3 regions of the Lysinibacillus sp. JNUCC-52 genome follow, and region 1 is predicted to be linked to each of the others. Evidence: predicted binding sites of a transcription regulator. Region 1 holds the regulator's gene; each other region holds the start of a gene.
The links. The regulator CtsR, encoded in region 1, represses protease genes until heat stress. The targets are predictions, from matches to a motif close to ATGGTCAATAAAGGTCAAACA.

Region 1 (3,284 bases):
AAAATATTTAATTCCTCAGCAATTAACGTTTCTTCATTTAATTTGTGAATAACGAAGAAATGATAGTCATCGTAAAAATCGAGTTTTGGTCGCTGTAGACGCATTAAGCAGTCTTCAATTGCAAGTGGATGAAAATGAAAAAATGTATCGAGCAAAAGTTCTTCTTCTGCAGTAGGGCAATTAAAATCTACCCAATACCACTCATAATCGTTTTGCTTAAGGTCTTCAAGTGGAAAGTCCTTAATTAATTGTTGATCTTTCGTCATAGCCATCGTGCGAATCACGGCAATCACCTCATATCTGTTTATCTCGTTTTAAGTACGTAAGAGGAGACATATCACCGTAAGATCATTACCTCATTTACTTATCGTACATTACTATATATTATAGGGATTCAAGTTACTCTTTATAGCATATCCAACCGCCGAATAGTGTTGTAGCAAAAAACCTCGAAGGCTGTGAAAAACCTGCCTGTTGTAAGAGCGTAACAATCGCCTCCTCACGAATAAATGAAAGTGAGCGAATAGATTGCTCCATAGTCGCTATTTCCGTGCTTGAAAGTTTTGTGTGCTGTTGCCAATATGCGCGCCATAGGTCAAATTGGAGCTCTGTTTCAGCGGAGTTAAGTTGTCCGTATTTAGAAACAAGAACAAATGGTGCACCAGAGTTTAAACGTTGTGCAATTTCTTTTAAGGTAGCAAGTTTCTCCTCGTAGGATTCAATAAAGTGGAGTACTAATATACAGCTCGCCGCATCAAAGTGCATTGCTGGAACCGATGCAGTTAGTATTGTGCCTTGTAGTAGAGAAATATCATTTGGTAATGATTGCAGACGGTTTTCTGCAATTTTCAACATTGCTTCAGACGGATCTATACCGACAAATGACCAATCGGGTCTATGCTCGGCTAACTGTATAATTTCATTACCACTACCTGAGCCTACAACTAAAAAACTTGCTTGCTCTTGCAGTGTGGATTGATAAAAAGCTTTCGTTAAACGTAGCATGGCATCGTAACTTGGTAATGTCCTTCTTATACCCTTTTCATATTCGTTCGCAAGCGTGTTATTAAATTCCATCTAGTATCACATACCTTTCAAAAAAGTTTTAAAAATTTAAGCAGCTTTTGAAACTATTTTGCGTATAGTTCCGTAAATAGAAGTATTAATCATAATGACACACCATAAAGGAAGGTTGATATATATGGAAACAAAATGGTCTAAGGTAATCATACATGCCAGTGCGTTTTTTGCGCCATTTTTAGTGCCGATTTTATTTTTCCTAATTAGTTCTGATGAAGAAGTGAAAAGTTTTTCGGTGCAAGCGCTATTGTTCCAAATCGTGATGGGCATATTGATTGTAATTGCTGGTATCCTATCATTTGTATTAATCGGTTTACCGTTCTTACTAATATTCATCGCTATGGTATACATCGTACCTATTATCGGAATCGTGAAGGCCTTTTCAGATGAACCTTGGCGTTATCCAATCGTTGGTCGCTGGGTATAATTTTTAACGACGCAAGTATATGCTATGAGCATATGCTTGCGTTTTTTCTTTAAGCAAAAAGGGTACATTATAGACAAGAACGAGTTATATTTTTAGCGGACAAGCATTTTCTTAGTAGTCCATGCGCTTTTTTACACACAACTAAAAGCACGTCATGATGAAGGCAATATGTCATATCCATGCGCTTTACACAAATCTTTGTGCGAAATAATTGCAATTATTTTCAAGCGTTTTGTATAATATACTCAAAGATAGTCAAAGATAGTCAAAGTCAGTGAGGTAAGCGAGGTGTATTCTTAAAGTGCGTAATATTTCAGACATCATAGAAGGCTACTTAAAGCAAGTACTTGAATTAGGTGGAGAAGGGCATATTGAAATCAAACGTAGTGAAATTGCTGATAAATTTCAATGTGTGCCCTCACAAATAAATTATGTAATCAATACAAGATTTACAGCCGAGCGGGGTTACCTCGTTGAAAGTAAACGGGGTGGCGGTGGATACATTCGTATTTTACGTGTCCGTGCAAACTCACAAATTGATCTAATAGATGATGTGCTCTTGCAAATTGAAGGAGGAGCCTCGCAAACGGTTGCAGAAGGTTTAGTATATCGTTTAATTGACGAGCAGGTAATTTCAAAGCGAGAAGCGAAATTAATGTTAGCAGCGGTTGATCGTTCGACTTTAGATTTACAACTACCTTTACGGGATAGCATTCGTGCGAAAATTTTGCGAGCGATGTTAACAACCATTAAATATGAAAAGCAAAAATAAAGAGGTGATGGAAATGATTTGCGAACATTGCAAGCAGCGCAATGCAACAGTAACTGTGACACAAGTACAAAATGGGCAGAAGATGGAACACCATTATTGCGATGTCTGTGCCTCACAGTTCCATCCGTTCCATGCAGAGTTTAAACAAGAGCCTGTATCGATTCAACAATTATTATCCAACTGGTTTGGCTCACCTACATGGCAAAAAGTCGGTGAAAAACAGCAAGCGCCACCTCAGCAACAAACATGTCCACAATGTGGATTTACGTATAAGCGATTTTTGAAAGAGGGTAAATTCGGTTGCCCTAGTTGTTATGACACATTTAGCGAGCATTTGCCAAAGCTGTTTAATCGGATTCAAGCTGGACCGCAGCATATCGGTAAAATGCCTGGTGCTCAAAACAATGTTTTTGTCATTAAAAAACAGATTGAAGATATTCGGAAACGCATGAAGGATGCGGTGGACGAGGAACAATTTGAGGAAGCTGCGAAGCTTCGTGACAAGGCAAAAGATCTTGAGCAGCAGCTACAATTCGAAGGTGGTGATGTGTCATGATGATTGAATCGTTTTTAGAGCGTGCTACACCTGCATGGATGGATATGGAGGATGACTATTCAGATATTGTCATTAGTACACGCATCCGCCTTGCTAGAAACTTAGATGGATTTCGTTTTCCTTTAGTGTTCTCGGAAAACGAGGCTTTACAGGTAGAGCAGGCTGTCACCCACGCAATACAGGACAGTTCCAAGCTTCAAGAAAGATATTCTTACTTTTCTATAAAAGATTTAACAACGTTACAACGACAAATTTTAGTTGAAAAGCATTTAATTAGTCCGCAGCTAGCAAAAAAAGAGCAAGTCGGCGCAATGTTGTTATCTGAGGATGAATCTATTTGTATTATGGTGAACGAAGAAGACCATTTACGCATTCAATGTATGACGGCAAGTTTTCAACTTCAGAAGGCATATGAGCAAGCAAATAAGATTGATCGAGCCCTAGAAGGA
Region 2 (3,284 bases), 650 kb from region 1:
TGATTTAGCGATAATATCGGATGATTTCCAATTCAATCACACAATTTCTAAAGAGCTTATAAAAAAGAGTGGCCATAAAAGAGCTTACTTACGTGGAGCATTTTTAGCAGGTGGCTCGGTAAATAACCCAGAAACGTCTGCCTATCACTTAGAAATTTATTCTTTGTATAAAGAACACGGTGAAGCATTAATGGATTTAATGAATGAATTTGAGTTAAATGCAAAAACAATTGAACGAAAGAAGGGCTTTGTGACATACTTAAAAGAAGCGGAAAAGATTTCCGATTTTTTAAACATTGTCGGAGCTCATCAAGCGATGATGAAATTTGAAGATGTTCGCATACTACGCGATATGCGAAATAGTGTTAATCGTATTGTAAACTGTGAAACAGCAAACTTGAATAAAACAATCGGTGCTGCACTGCGCCAGGTAGAAAATATTCGCTTTATTGAAAATTCAGTAGGGCTGGATCAGTTGCCTGAAAAGCTTCGTGAAATTGCACGCTTACGTGTGGAATATCAAGATGTGACGTTAAAAGAACTTGGTGAAATGGTATCAAGTGGAACGGTTAGCAAATCAGGCGTTAATCATCGATTGCGTAAAATAGATGAAATAGCAGATGCACTAAGAAGAGGTGAAAAAATAGGCGGTTAAGCTTTCATACAAAAGACAGAAAGCAAGTGCAATCGCTTATTGTTCTTCTGCTGTAAAGTGCGGTAATATAAAACTAAGAGACGAACGGTAGTGAAGGAGAGAATTGCGAATGACTGAGAAAACAGTCCAGGTAAAATTAAAATTAGGACTTCAAGCTAGACAAGCGGCTTTGTTTGTACAGGAAGCAAATCGTTTTAGTGCTGATATTTTTCTTGAAAAAGATGAGAAAAAAGTAAATGCCAAATCCATTATGGGTGTAATGAGCTTAGCGATTGCTAAAGGTACGAAAGTTGTTTTAAGCAGTGAAGGTAGCGATGCAGAGCAAGCGGTTACATCATTAGCTGCTCTTATTGAAAAAGAAGACTAAATAAAAAACCCTCTAAGTCACCTGGACTTAGAGGGTTTTAAGCATCATCGCTGTGGATTTCCACGGGCACCGTATTTTGAGTGCCAGTCACTAGTGCAATTCGAAAGATTCGGAATTGTTCGAGTGCCTGGCACACATAAAAAACCCGCTAAGTCATCTGGACTTAGCGGGTTTTTCTAATTAACGTTCGTTACGTACAAAAATGTGGTCGATTAAGCCGTATTCTTTAGCACGTTCAGCTGTCATGAAGTTATCACGATCAGTATCTCGTGAGATGACTTCTAGTGGCTGACCAGTACGTTCAGATAAAATACCATTTAATTTTTCACGAAGGAATAAAATGCGTTTTGCAGCAATTTCAATTTCAGTCGCTTGACCCTGTGCACCGCCAAGTGGTTGGTGAATCATTACTTCTGCATTTGGTAATGCATAGCGTTTACCAGGTTCACCAGCAGCAAGTAGGAACGCACCCATTGATGCAGCCATACCAATACAAATTGTTTGTACTTTTGGCTTGATGAATTGCATTGTATCGTAGATTGCCATACCAGCTGTAATAGAACCACCTGGTGAGTTAATGTAAAGAGAAATGTCTTTATCTGGATCTTCTGCTTCTAAAAATAGAAGCTGCGCAACGATTGAGTTTGCAACGTTGTCATCAATTGCACTTCCTAATAGGATAATACGGTCTTTTAGTAGTCGTGAATAAATGTCATAAGCACGCTCACCACGACTTGTTTGTTCAATAACTGTAGGAATTAAATTCATGTTAAATCCTCCTTAAAAAGCTAAATTCGAATACTTTTACTGAAATCATCCATTATATTTCAGTTGTAACCTTATCATACACATTATAGTCAGGGAAGGTCAAATATTAACGCTGATATTAAGAAATAAAATCCCTTATAAAAATTTTAAATTATAGTTGAATTGTGGGCAATAGGTTTGTATAATGGAAAGGTCGTAAGTTAAAGTACAGTACACTATTTTGCAGGTATGCTTCTACAATGAGGGTTATCTACATGATGCTTTACCGTAAAGCCTAAGAGTGAGTACTTTTTTTTTATGTTCAATTGCCCTCGTGGTGTAATGGATAACACGTAAGATTCCGGTTCTTGCACTGGGGGTTCGATTCCCTCCGAGGGCGCCATTTACTGATGAATTGATTTACTTTTATAGCTCGATTCTCCTATTAAGTTGCTTAGCAGCCTGCTTAATGGAGAAAGAGAGGAATATGGTGGAAATCTGTCCCGTAGGCATTATTCCCATTATGATTCCTTTCTAAACCATCAAAAGCAATAACTCCAAAAAGTTTTTTAGTGAACATACTGATCGTGAAGCTAGCATTGCTAGCACAAAAGAAGAATCCTATCTGAGGGGATTCTTTTTTTGTGGTCAAAAATATCTAAATTTAGCATAAAAATCATCTTAATATTGCATAAGTATACATTTTCAGACATAGATATTGTTTTTATTACATAATTTCTCTACGTTTTGTATTATAAAATTAATTATTATGAAAAAATAATCACTTTTATACGAAATCGTATTGTATATCCCCTCTATTGACACTATAATTGACCTAATAGTCTAACATTTCCGAATTGATAAAATTGAATTAGTCGGAAAATATTAATTGTATAGGGGGAAAAACTATGAAAAAACGTTTTTGGACGTTATTAATGGTTGTAGCAGCATTTACGCTAGTGCTAGTAGGCTGTGGTGCAAAAGAAGATGCATCTTCTGGCGACGCAGTTTCTGATGGTGGCGGTAAGGACAAAGTTTATAAGGTAGGTACAGAGGCTACTTTTGCACCATTTGAATCGATTGACGATAAAGGGAATATTGTAGGATTAGATGTCGATATTTTGCAAGCGATTGCAGATGAAATGGGCTTTAAAGTGGAATGGGAAAACATCGGGTGGGAGCCTGTATTCCAAACAATTAAAAATGGTGAAACACACATCGGTGCATCGGGGATTACAATTAATGAAGAACGTAAGGCGTCATTCGATTTTACAGAGCCATACTATGAATCTCAATTATTAATCGTAGTTAAAGAGGATTCAGATATTACGTCATTAGCAGATTTAAAAGATAAAAAGATTTCAGTGCAAATAAATGCCACTGGTCATATGGCTGCAAAAAAATTACAAGGTGATGCAAGCACAAACATTATGGCATTCGAAAGCCAACCTGTTGCTATTCAAGAAATGTTAAATGGGAACGTTGATGCAACAATTGGTGATAATGCAGTTATTT
Region 3 (3,284 bases), 950 kb from region 1:
GTGCCTTAGCGAGCTCTGTTTTACCTACACCCGTTGGCCCTAGGAATAAGAAACTACCAATTGGGCGATGTGGGTCTTTAATGCCTGCTCGTGCACGCCATACTGCTTCTGTAACAAGCTGAACTGCATTATCCTGCCCCACAACACGTTCATGTAATGTATCTTTTAAACGCAGTAATTTTTCACGTTCGCCTTCCACTAACTTCGTGACAGGAATACCAGTCCAACGAGATACAATTGAAGCAATCTCATCAGAAGTAACTTCCTCACGCAAAATACGTGTCTCACTACCTTTTTCTAAATGTTTTTCCATCTCTTGAAGCTCTTTTTCAAGGGCAGGAATTTTCCCATGTCGTAATTCAGCTGCTTTATTTAAATCATATTTACTTTCCGCTTCATCTAAATCACGACGATATTTATCCAGTAATTCACGTTTTTTCTGGATGCCTTGCAATGCTTCTTTCTCTGCTTCCCATTGTTTACGCATGCCTTCGGATGAATCTTTAAGTTTTGTTAACTCTTCTTGTAATTGCTCCAGACGTTTTTTACTAGCTTCATCTTTTTCCTTACGTAATGCTTGTTCTTCAATCTCTAATTGCATTATTCGACGAGTCACCGCATCTAATTCTTGTGGCATTGAATCGATTTCTGTACGGATCATTGCGCATGCCTCATCTATTAAATCAATCGCTTTATCTGGTAAAAAACGCTCTGTAATATAGCGATTTGAAAGCTCAGCAGCCGCTACAATTGCCCGATCATGAATACGAACCGCATGATGCAGTTCAAAGCGTTCTTTTAAGCCACGTAATATAGAAACAGTATCTTCGATAGATGGTTCACGAACAAGCACTTGTTGGAAGCGACGTTCTAAAGCGGGATCTTTTTCAATATACATACGATATTCGTCTAGTGTAGTAGCACCTATACAGTGAAGCTCACCACGTGCAAGCATCGGTTTTAACATATTGCCAGCATCCATTGCTCCATCTGTTTTACCAGCACCAACAATCGTATGGATTTCATCGATAAATAAAATAATGCGCCCTTCAGATTCTTTCACTTCTTTTAATACGCCTTTTAATCGTTCTTCAAATTGACCACGATAACTTGCACCCGCTATTAATGCGCTCATATCAAGCTCGTACAATACACACTCTTTTAATCCTTCTGGAACATCACCTTTTACAATACGTTGTGCTAACCCTTCGACAATGGCTGTTTTACCTACCCCTGGTTCACCGATTAATACTGGGTTATTTTTCGTTTTACGTGTTAAAATTCGAATGACATTGCGAATTTCTTCATCACGTCCAATTACTGGGTCCATTTTGCCGTTTTTTACTTCTTCTACTAAGTTACGACCAAATTGCTCTAATGGTTTTTTATCATCAGTTTGTTGAAATTGCATTGTAGCACTCCTCTTCTCTTTTTATATCTTTACCCTAATTTAATTTCAATTAAAAGTTTGACCTTTTTTGACTAACTTTATTTTACAACAATCGACAAACCGTAGCAAAAAAAAAGCTCAAAAATTTTTTACTGAAAAATGGAAAATTACGTTATAATAGTGGTATGTTTCGTTGTTTTAGTATATCGAAATGATTATCGTCATCCTTTTGTAATACAGGTAATTTCTATTACAAAAAGAAAGAGATGTGTTTGATATATGGTACTAATGGATAATATCCAAGAGAAAATGCATGCACTTTTTCAAAACAATGGTGTTTTTATTAAAGTGAATAAAGATAGTAAAATTTTCTTAGAAGGGGAACGAGCTAAAGAGATTTATTATATTAAAACAGGTGCTATTTCGATTAGCCAGGAAACCGAGAGTGGCAAGGAATTAACAATTCGAATTTGCGGTCCTGATAGTATAATTGGTGAAGGCTCATTATTTTGTAACCTTACTTATTTTTCGATGACAGCTAAAGTTTTAGAAACTTCAACGTTGTATGTTTTAAGTCGTAAATCATTAGAGCATCTATTAGTGGAGCAGCCACATTTAATGGTAGAGTATATGAAATGGTTGCAAACAGAAAATTTAAAATATCAAAGCCGACTACGTGATTTAGTGTTAAATGGTAAAAAAGGTGCTTTATTTTCAACATTAATTCGCCTTTCAAATACTTATGGCAAGCCATTAGAAAATGAGTCCATTTTTATCGATTTTCCATTAACGAATTCAGAAATTGCGAATTTATGTGCTACAAGTAGAGAAATGATTAACCGTATGTTGAATGATCTAAAAAAGCATCACATTCTATCCTTCGAAAAAGGTTATATTACGATTCTTGATTTACAATATTTAAAAAATGAAATTGCCTGTGAAAATTGCCCATTACAAATTTGCCGTATAGACTGATTTATTAACTATAGCGCGTCGTATGTAGGACATTTGCGATTTCATTTTGTCTACTTAACAGTAAAAAATAAATAAAAAATCCCCGCTTACAGTTATGTGCAAGCAGGGATTTTTTATTCATCTCGTTAGAAGGCCAACTTCTAACGGACACCTAATGCCATTTTCGCATAGCGAGACATTTTATCTTTAGACCATGGTGGATTCCATACAATATTTACATTTGTACTTTTCACCTCTGGTAGTTCACTCATAGCTGTATTTACTTGGTCGACAATAACTGGTCCCATTGGACAGCCCATTGACGTTAGTGTCATTGTAACTGTCGCTAACCCCTCGTCATCTAAATCTACATCATATACTAAACCTAAGTTGACGATATCAATTCCAAGCTCAGGGTCGATTACGTTTTCTAATGCACTTAACATGCTGTCTTTCATATCTTGATCCATCTGTATTTCTCCTTTCGTCACAGTGTTAACTTAATCATAGCAGATGCTTCTTATTATGCCAAATGCTGTGCAAGCCAATCAGTTGCCGCTAGCATACCTGTACGTGTTACAGTATGACCAGCATGTTTATCTGCAATAAATTTTAAGTTGCTCGGATTTTCATCGTAGTATGCACGTAATGATAAATAAAAGTCATACGTATCATTAAAAGGAACGGTTTTATCATGCTCACCATGCCAAAAGAATACTGGGCGGCCAGCGAATTGTTCTGGTGTTAAACTGATATCATATTTTGCGAGAAGTTCGTTCGTTTTTTGTACTTCTTGTTCGGACATCGGAAATTTCACACCGCTTTTAGCCATTTGCTGCAATTGATAGGCACCTAATTTAATAAAACCTGGGCCACCCATACATATTGCTGCCGTTTGAATCCAATCATAACGTTTTAAACAACCAGATGTAACGATTGC

Region 2: the regulator CtsR is predicted to act here: its motif matches at 1,876-1,896, upstream of clpP (ATP-dependent Clp endopeptidase proteolytic subunit ClpP).
Region 3: the regulator CtsR is predicted to act here: its motif matches at 1,466-1,486, upstream of JNUCC52_RS10125 (ATP-dependent Clp protease ATP-binding subunit).

Annotation. Positions count from the first base shown of each region.
Region 1 is NZ_CP065546.1:2,935,130-2,938,413, forward strand. Features, by position in the region: gene corA (magnesium/cobalt transporter CorA) at 1-284, opposite strand, end outside; gene JNUCC52_RS14435 (class I SAM-dependent methyltransferase) at 400-1,077, opposite strand; gene JNUCC52_RS14440 (DUF4870 domain-containing protein) at 1,202-1,507, shown strand; gene JNUCC52_RS14445 (CtsR family transcriptional regulator) at 1,809-2,279, shown strand; gene JNUCC52_RS14450 (UvrB/UvrC motif-containing protein) at 2,293-2,835, shown strand; gene mcsB (protein-arginine kinase McsB) at 2,832-3,284, shown strand, end outside.
Region 2 is NZ_CP065546.1:3,580,833-3,584,116, forward strand. Features, by position in the region: gene whiA (DNA-binding protein WhiA) at 1-655, shown strand, start outside; gene JNUCC52_RS17700 (HPr family phosphocarrier protein) at 765-1,022, shown strand; gene clpP (ATP-dependent Clp endopeptidase proteolytic subunit ClpP) at 1,203-1,790, opposite strand; tRNA gene JNUCC52_RS17710 (tRNA-Arg) at 2,098-2,172, shown strand; gene JNUCC52_RS17715 (basic amino acid ABC transporter substrate-binding protein) at 2,678-3,284, shown strand, end outside.
Region 3 is NZ_CP065546.1:1,989,201-1,992,484, forward strand. Features, by position in the region: gene JNUCC52_RS10125 (ATP-dependent Clp protease ATP-binding subunit) at 1-1,411, opposite strand, end outside; gene JNUCC52_RS10130 (Crp/Fnr family transcriptional regulator) at 1,670-2,365, shown strand; gene JNUCC52_RS10135 (metal-sulfur cluster assembly factor) at 2,506-2,814, opposite strand; gene JNUCC52_RS10140 (serine aminopeptidase domain-containing protein) at 2,868-3,284, opposite strand, start outside.